Regions from separate parts of the Cupriavidus sp. C3SS-1 genome, predicted to be linked through region 2. Evidence: predicted binding sites of a transcription regulator. Region 2 holds the regulator's gene; the other holds the start of a gene.
The links. The regulator FliA, encoded in region 2, starts transcription of late flagellar genes. The targets are predictions, from matches to a motif close to CTAAAGTTTNNNNNNNNNNNGCCGNTA.
Positions count from the first base shown of each region.

Region 1: the regulator FliA is predicted to act here: its motif matches at 2,310-2,336, upstream of ACIGJC_RS04725 (DUF342 domain-containing protein).

Region 1 is NZ_CP172699.1:1,014,412-1,018,965, reverse strand. It holds gene ACIGJC_RS04730 (SRPBCC family protein) at 1-335, opposite strand, end outside; gene ACIGJC_RS04725 (DUF342 domain-containing protein) at 574-2,196, opposite strand; gene ACIGJC_RS04720 (class I SAM-dependent methyltransferase) at 2,451-3,296, shown strand; gene ACIGJC_RS04715 (DUF1415 domain-containing protein) at 3,293-3,892, opposite strand; gene ACIGJC_RS04710 (TIGR03862 family flavoprotein) at 3,987-4,554, shown strand, end outside.
Region 2 is NZ_CP172700.1:2,381,170-2,385,723, reverse strand. It holds gene flhF (flagellar biosynthesis GTPase FlhF) at 1-2,087, shown strand, start outside; gene ACIGJC_RS26970 (MinD/ParA family ATP-binding protein) at 2,099-2,890, shown strand; gene ACIGJC_RS26965 (RNA polymerase sigma factor FliA) at 2,989-3,705, shown strand; gene ACIGJC_RS26960 (flagellar protein FlhE) at 3,705-4,154, shown strand; gene ACIGJC_RS26955 (NAD(P)/FAD-dependent oxidoreductase) at 4,424-4,554, shown strand, end outside.

The DNA of each region.
Region 1 (4,554 bases), on a different replicon from region 2:
TCGTCGTCCATGGTGATATAGGCGGTCATCGGCAGCCACGGGTTGTTGGCCGGGCGCCATTGCGCCACTAGCCCGGTGGTCCAGACGATGCGCGAGTGCGGCACCATGTCGAGGAAGACGCCAGGATTGTCGCTGGTTTCGCCGCCAGGGCCGTGCATCAGCGTGTGGAAGCCCCCCCCGGGCACGAAATCGAAAGCGAGGACTTCGGTGGTCCACGGCTTCGGGCACCACCATTCCTTCAGGTGGTTCGGGTCGGTCCAGGCTTTCCAGACGAGATCGCGCGGCGCCTTCAGCACGCGGGAAATCGCCAGGTCGAGGTCCTGCTTACTGCTCATCTGGTTCTCCTTGGCATGCACGGGCGGCGTGCAGTAACAGAAAGGCCAGCGCGCGCGCTGGCCTTCGGGAATTCAGTGCCACGTGAGTCGGTTCCGTGTAACGCTTCTACGGATTGCTGATCCGCTTCTGCATTCACTGCCCAACACTAGCCATCGCCTATCCTGCGGCACCCCAGGACACCTCTGCAGCTTAGTACAAATTCCGCCGGACGCCAGCCGCAGGCCGCGGCCATGCCGCTCAGGTCACCGCAATGCGGTCATCGATCAGGCGGATCTGTGCGCCAGGCTTGTCTTCCATCACCTTGAGCACGCGGTTGCCCACCTGCAGCGTCACGCCGCCATGAATGCGGCGGGCGGCGTCGATCACCGCCCCCGCCGCGGGTTGCATCTGCTCGCCCAGCCTGGCGATCTTCTCCTCGAGCTCGAACAGGTCGCGCGACGATTTGAACAGCGTGGCCCGCGCCTTTTCGCGCACGTCGTCCACCGCGCGTTCCGGGTTCTTGGCAAAGAAGGCCACGAGTTGCTTGACCTTGTTCTGCTCCTCGAGCAGACGCCGGCGCCCAGCCTCGAGCGCCGCGCGCTGGGCATCCGCGTACGGGTTCACGCCGACCTGCACGATTGTGGCGGTGCCCGCGGGCGCGCCGAACACCGCCGCACGCACCGCCAGCAGCGCACGGCTGCGGCCGCCGCTGATGCTGCCTGTGCCGCTGGTCCCGCCCACGACGATGCGCTCGCCCGCAGCCACATCGCTCTGGCGGATGCCGCTTTCGACGTTGACCTCCGTACCTGCCTCGACCACCGCGTTTTCGATGAAACGCGCCTGCACCGCACCCTGGCAGCGCACGCTGGCGCGGCTGATGGTGCCGCCCGGGTCCGCATGTCCGTGTCCGGTCTCGGCCTTGCCGATGATGCCGCCCTTGACCACGATGCTGCCGCCCGCCTCGATCGTCGCGGCTTCGATGACACCGTCCACGACCACGTCGCCGGTAACCTTCACCGACATGCCGGTGCGGATGTCGCCCGACACCCGCAGCGTGCCATCGAACGCCACATTGCCCGAGTGCAGGTCGACGGATTCCACCTGCACCACCGGGCTGACCGCGATGCCGTGCATGCCCACCACCGGCGAGCCAGCGAGGACGGCGATCAGCAGGTCGGGATCGTTGGGATCGGCCGCGGCACCGGTCAGTCCTTCGGCAAACGGCGTGTCTTCGACGGGGTCGGCGGCCAGCGCCTTGCCAAAAACATCAACGCCGTCGCTGCCGGGCTCGGCCGGAACGCGGCGCATCAGCGGCGTACCGGGGCTGACCAGCATCAGGTTGCCGAGTTCGCGCAGGTCCATGGGGGCGTCGTCGTCGGCCTGCGCGGGCTTGCGGGGTTGCAGCAAGTTAACGAAGCGCGCCGGCTGGCCTTGCCGCGGGGCGATGCCCGCCGCGATCTCGCGCAGTTCGCAGGCACCCTCCGCAAGGGTGGCTTCCAGGACCAGCGACTGGACTTGGGCCGTCACGCCCCGTTCGGCGACGGCACGCCGGATTTCCACCCCGGTCACGGCGCGGCCGCCTTCGGGACGCATCAGCGTCAGGCGCACGGACAGGCGATCGTCGCTGATGTCGAGTTCGAACGCACCGTCGATCAGCGCGCCGACCGTGGCATCGATCTCGCGATCGGCTTGCTGGCACTGGCCGAGGAATTTCGCAATGGCGCGCGGGTCCAGCCGCGCCTGCTCCCAGCCATGGCTGGCCAGGCATTCCCGGAACGCGGTGTGGTCCGGAGGCAACCGGCCCGTCTCGGGTACGTAGCGTGCGCGCACCTGCTCGCCCGGCTCACTGAGCTCCAGGCGCAAACCCGACTCGTGACTCATGAGTCCCCCAAATTCGCTTTGTACGGCGGCGCCCACGCGCTGCACCTGATCCAGGCACAGTCAGTCCGGGCCGGTGCGCTCGAGCGCACGTCCGCTTGTTGTCAATCGAATACCTACGGCATCTGGAGACAAAACTTGAGGCAGGGCAAATCGGGGCTTCCATTGACGTCCCGGATGGTATGGCAGACGGGCGCTGCGTTTTCGGTAAACTGTTGGCTTCCGAGGCGTCCGCCGCCTCCCGAATCCCCGCAGTCATGGCAAATACCCACGAAATCCGTCCCGGCCAGTCGATCGAGCTGCTCAAGGAGCTCCATATCCTGACGCGCGACGGCAAGATGAACCAGGACAGCCGGCGCAAGCTCAAGCAGGTCTACCACCTGTTCCAGTTCATCGAACCGCTGCTGCAGGAGGTCAAGTCCGAGCGCGATGCCGTCACGCTGGTCGACCACGGCGCCGGCAAGTCGTACCTGGGCTTTATCCTGTACGACCTGTTCTTCAAGAGCCTGCACGACCAGTCGCACATTTTCGGCATCGAAACGCGTGAAGAACTGGTGCAGAACTCGCAGGCACTGGCCACGCGCCTTGGATTTCCAGGCATGTCGTTCCTGAACCTGTCGGTGGCCGACTCCATCACCTCGCCGGCGCTGCCGGAGACGGTCGACGTGGTCACGGCGCTGCACGCCTGCAACACGGCCACCGACGACGCCATTCGCTTCGCGCTGGCCAAGCGTGCCCGGCACATCGTGCTGGTGCCGTGCTGCCAGGCCGAGGTCGCGAGCGTGCTGCGCAAGAACAAGGGACGCCTGCTGGCCGGCAACCCGCTGACCGAGATCTGGCGCCATCCGCTGCACACGCGTGAATTCGGAAGCCAGGTGACCAATGTGCTGCGCTGCCTGCAGCTGGAGGCGCACGGCTACCAGGTCAGCGTGACCGAACTGGTCGGCTGGGAACACTCAATGAAGAACGAGCTGATCATCGCCCAGTTCAAGGACTTGCCGCGCCGCCGTCCCGCCGAGCGGCTGGACAACGTGCTCGCCACGCTGGGGCTTGAAGAAATGCGCGAGCGGTTCTTCGCCGCGCCCGAGCCAGCGACGAACTAAGCGTCCGCCTGGCGCGGCGCCGAGCCATCGTCGCCGGCGTCGTCACCGTCCATCCAGCGCTGCCAACCTTCATGGCCCAGGCGGCGCATGGTCTCCATGTTGCGCTCGTAGATATCGGCCGCGTCGGGAAACGCCGCGGCGGCGCGGGCAATGCTGTCCTCGCGCAGCAGATGCAGGATCGGATACGGCGCGCGGTTGGTGTAGTTCTCGATATCGTCCGGCTCCGTCCCTTCGAACTGGTACTGCGGGTGGAAGCTCGCGATCTGCAGCATGCCTTCCAGGCGCAGGCTTTTGAGCAGGCGCTCGGCGAAGAACAGCAGGTCGTTGAAGTCGAGAAAGTCGGGCACCGCACGGAGCATGATCAGCAGCGTGGTGTCGACCTGTGCGGGGTCGGTCTCCGCCAGGAGCGTCAGCTCGCGCTCCAGCACGTCGAGCACGTCGGGGGCTTCGGTAGCTTCGCAGACCACGTAGCGGACCTGCTCCTTCACATACACGCTCTTGGCAAACGGGCAGAGATTGAGCCCGATGACCGCGCGCGCCAGCCAGTGGCGCGTGGCGGCAATGACGGCATCTTGATCGGTGACGGAAGACGGCATGGCGGCAAGACCGGGACAAAGCACCATTTTAGCGCTGCCGCAGGCTCTATAATCCGCGGCGTAGCACGCCCCTGCCATTCATTCCCGCCTTGCCATGCCGCCCACCGATACGCTTGCCGCCACGCCCACCATCCTGCCGGTTGAAGCCGCGGTGATTGGCGGCGGTCCCGCGGGGCTGATGGCGGCCGAGGTACTGGCTGCACGTGGCGTCCAGGTACACGTATTTGATGCCATGGCATCGGTGGGACGCAAATTCCTGATGGCTGGCAAGAGCGGCATGAACCTCACGCATGCCGAACCGGAACCGGCATTCCTGTCGCGCTACGGCGAACGCACCGCGCAAATCACGCCGATGCTGGCGGACTTTGGCGCGCAAGCCTTGCGCGACTGGGTACACGAACTGGGTATCGAGACCTTCGTCGGCAGCTCCGGCCGCGTCTTTCCCACCGACATGAAGGCTGCCCCGCTGCTGCGCGCGTGGCTGCACCGGCTGCGTGAAGCCGGCGTGCAGTTCCATATGCGACACCGCTGGCTCGGCTGGACTGACGATGCGGCGCGCGCGCTGCGCTTTGCCACGCCGCAAGGCGAGCAGCAAGTGCGCGCCGATGCCGTACTCCTGGCGCTGGGCGGCGCCAGCTGGGCACGGCTTGGCTCCGATGGCG
Region 2 (4,554 bases):
TGGTCGGGGCCGGCTTCTCGGCACAGCTCGCGCGCACGCTGCTGGCACGGCTGCCGGTAGGCTGCGACCGTCCGGCGGCCATGACGTGGATTCGCGCCGAGCTGGCCAGCAAGGTGCCGGTGCTCGGCAACGAAGAGGCCTTGTTCGACCAGGGCGGCGTGCTGGCGCTGATCGGGCCTACCGGCGTGGGCAAGACCACCACCACCGCCAAGCTCGCGGCGCGCTACGTGCTGCGCCACGGCCCCGAGCGCCTGGCGCTGCTGACCACCGACAGTTTCCGTATCGGCGCGCACGAGCAGCTGCGCATCTACGGCGACATCCTGGGCGTGCCCGTGCATGCGGTGAAGGACGCCGCCGACCTGCGCTTCGCGCTGGCGGCGATGAAAGACAAGCACCTGGTGATCATCGATACCGTTGGCATGAGCCAGCGCGACCGCAACCTGTCCGAGCAGATCGCCATGCTCGCGGGCGTGCAGGCGCCGGTACAGCGCGTGCTGCTGCTCAACGGCGCCAGCCATGGCGACACCCTCAACGAGGTGGTGCATGCCTACCGCCACGACGCCGTGCCGGAGGGCGGCGGCGTCGACGGCTGCATCATCAGCAAGGTGGATGAAGCCACGCACCTCGGTTCCGTGCTGGACGTGGTGATCCGTCACCGCCTGCCCGTGTTCTACGTGTCGACCGGGCAACGCGTGCCGGAACACCTCGAACTCGCCAATGGCGCCACGATGGTCGAGCGCGCCTTCCTCACGCCGCGCCGCGGTTCGGTGTTTGCCGATGCCGACGCCGCGCGCAGGCAGGCCGGCAGCCTGGATGACACACCGGCCCGCCAGGGCGGTGCCGATGACGTGCTGCGTTCGCTGACCGACAGCGCGGACGCGCTGGGCCAGTGCGTGAGCGAACTCAATGCCGCGCAGCATGGCTTTGAACTGGCACGCCAGCTCTGGCAGCAGCGCGCTGCCGACGCGCCCACGCTGCGGCCGATGGCGCAGCAGGTGCGCGAGGCCGTCTGCCGCGACGTGAACCGCGAATGCGACCAGTTCGTGCTGTCGCTGGCGGCCACGCTGCAGGTGCCCGTACCTGGCCGCCGCGCGCCGCAGTCGATGCTGCATACGCTTTGGCTTGGCGATCGCATCGGCATGCCGCTGGCCGCCACGGTCACCCCGGCTGGCCGAGCTGGCCAGGCCATGGGCGAGGCTGACGCCGAAGCCGCTACGCTGCGCGCCACGATCGGTGCGGCCCGGCCTGTCGTCCATCTCGTCGATGCGCTGCCGGCGGCTGCCACGCTGACGCGCTGGCAGCAGGCCGGCGAACGCTGGGTGGCCGCCACGCGCAAGACAGCGCGCGTGATCTGCGGTGGCACCGCGTGGAAGCTGGACGCTCTGGCCGAAACGCTGACGTTCCACGCCGTGGGCGAAGTCAATGTGCGCGGCCGAGAAGCCGTACAGTGGCTGGCAACGACCGAGGTACGCGTGCCCGAGGGCCCCGTTCGCGGCCGCGGCGCGCCGGAAGGCGGCATCGACGCCCAGCTCGTGATCGCCAGGACGGTCGACTACGTCTCGGGCGAGCTGCTCGATACACGCTATCTGCTGTGCGATCCGCAACTGTCGGGCCACGCCGCGCATGCCGCGCGCTGGTCGCTGTGGGCGGACAACGCCGAAGTCCAGTTCCGCACGCTGCGCCATGCGCTGGACCATTTCGCGCAAGACGGCGAAGGCGCCAGCGCCGCGGGCGGCGGCCTGGCGGCGCTCCAGCTGGGCGTGACCGCGCTGCGCCTGGAACATTCGCCGACGGCTACGGCGCCGGCCTTCCTGGCCCGCCTGGCGGGCCGCAGCGGGCCGCGCCAGCCGGGCAGCGCCGCGGTGGCCGGTCCGGTGCTGAATGAAGGCATGGGCCGCCTGCTGGCCTTGCTGGACGTGCTGGAAAGCTATCCGGGCCGCCAGTCGGATGGCACGCCCGACACCGTTGATCTCCTCGAAAGCGACGACACCGCTGCTGCCATCGGTGCCGCGCGGCCCGCTGTGGCGGCGCCGGCCGGTTCGTTGTCCGGACTGCCCGAACTCATGGCTCCCGGAGTCACGTCGTGAGCACGCTGGCGATGGACCAGGCCGAGAGCCTGCGACGCATGCTGGCGCCGCGCGTCACGCGCCGCATCGCCGTGGTGGCCAGCGAACAGGGGGCGGGGGCGACCACCATTGCCTGTGGCCTGGTGCATGCCTTGTCGATGCAAGGCGAACGCGTGCTGCTCGTCGATGAGGACCGGGCCGGCCATGCCGTAAGACTGACCGGCGCGGAGCCCGCCGGCTCGTTTGCCGACGTCCGGGCAGGCCGCCTGACGCTGGAGGCTGCGCTCGGTGCGCGTCCGGCTGGCGCTGCCGCAGTATTGCCGGCTGGTACGCCACAGTCGAACGTCGCGCAATGGCCGGATTCGCTGTCCGGCTTTCGCAGCGTGCTGATCGATGCCATGACGGACGCGGATGGTGCGCTCTCCGCGCTGGCGGGCGCCGCGCACAACGTGCTGGTGGTGATGCGTCCGGAGCTGGCCTCGATCACCGCGGCCTATGCCTGCATCAAGCGCCTGCACCATCTGCACGCCTGCCGGCATTTCCACCTGGTGGTCAACATGGCGGCCACCGACGCCGCGGTGCAAGCCATTGCCGGAAACCTCGCGCGCACCGCGCGGCAGTACCTTGGCGTCGAGATCAGCAGCGCTGGCTGGCTGCCTGCCGATCCGCTGGTGACGCGCAGCGTGCAGCTCGGGCGCTGCGTGGTGGAAGCCTACCCGGCTGCGCCAGCCACGATTGCATTGCGCCGGGCCGCCAGTGGCATTGGCGCATGGCCGTTGCGCGCAGAGCGGGTCACGGCCGCGCCATCCGCCGTGGCGGCCTGAACGCATGACCGTTCGCAACGGAAGACGACCCCGCCCCTGACCCCGCCGGCCCGCCATGCGGGCAGGCTTTGCAAGCAAGCATTCACGAGAATTCCACCATGTACACGATCCAGGGAAAGCTCGAACAGGCCGACGTGGTCAAGACCCACGCGCAGCTGGTGCGCCGCATCGCGCTGCAACTGGCGGCCAAGCTGCCGGCCAGCGTGCAGATCGATGACCTGATCCAGGCCGGCATGATCGGCCTGCTCGACGCGGCCAAGCGCTATGAGGATACGCATGGCGCGCGATTCGAGACCTACGCCAGCCAGCGTATCCGCGGCGCCATGCTTGACGAGGTGCGGGCCAACGACTGGCAGTCGCGCAGCCTGCGCCAGTTCACGCGGCGCATCGAGCGCACGCAGCGCGGCCTGGAACAGAAGCTCGGCCGCGCACCGCTCGACTCGGAAGTCGCGCAGGAACTGGAAATGCCGCTGGACGACTACCAGGTCTTGCTCAACGAGGTCTATGGCTGCCAGCTCCTTCACTACGAAGACTTCGAGCGCTCGGGCGAAGAAGACTTTCTCGACCGCCATCTTGGCGTCAGCGAAGACGGCAATCCGCTCACGCAGCTGATGGAGAACGGCATGCGCGAAGCGCTGATCCGCGCCATCGACCGGCTGCCCGAGCGCGAGAAGCTCGTGCTGTCGCTGTGCTATGACCAGGAACTCAACCTGCGCGAGATCGGCGCGGTGCTCGAGGTGACCGAATCGCGCGTCTGCCAGATCCGCGGGCAGGCCATCACGCGCCTGCGCAATCAATTGCGCGGCATGCTCTGATGCGCGGCCGGTCTGGCATCGGACGGGGTGTCCAGCATGCCATGGCGGCCGTGCTGGCGGCGATCGCCACCGCAGCGTGGGCCGCGCCCGAGGCCGGCACCCGGCATGCCTGGAGCGCATCGGTCAATGGACCGGCGCTGTATGGCCGCGGCCAGCGCACCGTTTCTCCTCCGATCCTGCCAAGCGGCAACCTGCCGCAATCCGAAGGCATCATCACCTCGGTGCGCTGGCACTACAGCTTTGTCGCGACACCGCCGGTGGATCTGCAGGCTTACCTCTGCAATGCCCAGCGTTGCGTGATGCTGCCGCAGTCTGAAGGCAAGACCGACGCCTTCGATGGCGACGACGCGACCCAGGGCTTTGTGTTTGCCTTCAGGCTGCCCGGGCAGGGTGCGGTGGCGCCTCTGCTGCAGGGCAAGAGCAATCAGGTGATCGTGGGGTTCCGTTGACCGACAGCGTGCCAGCGCCGGTGTGACGACCAAACCCACATCGATATCGCCGCCTGGCACCACCGGCACTGTTCTGTTTCCACGTTTCCCTTCATTCGGTAGCATGTGGTCATACTGTCTCGCGACAGTGTTCGCGGCCCCTTGTTGCCCATTCCGTAGCGATGCCGTCGGATCCCGCAGGTCGCGATTTCCTGTGGGGAGGGGGCCGCCTCGTCACTAGCTTCAGTTGGCCATGCGCTGCGTGCGGGCTGAATGCGTTGGAGGATCAAATGGAAGATCAAGTTGCAGACGTGCTGATCATCGGCGCCGGGCCCGCGGGCTCCGTGGCAGCCGGGCTGCTGCGTCGCCGGGGTATTGGCGTGATGGTGCTCGAGAAGGAGACCTTCCCGCGTTTTTCCAT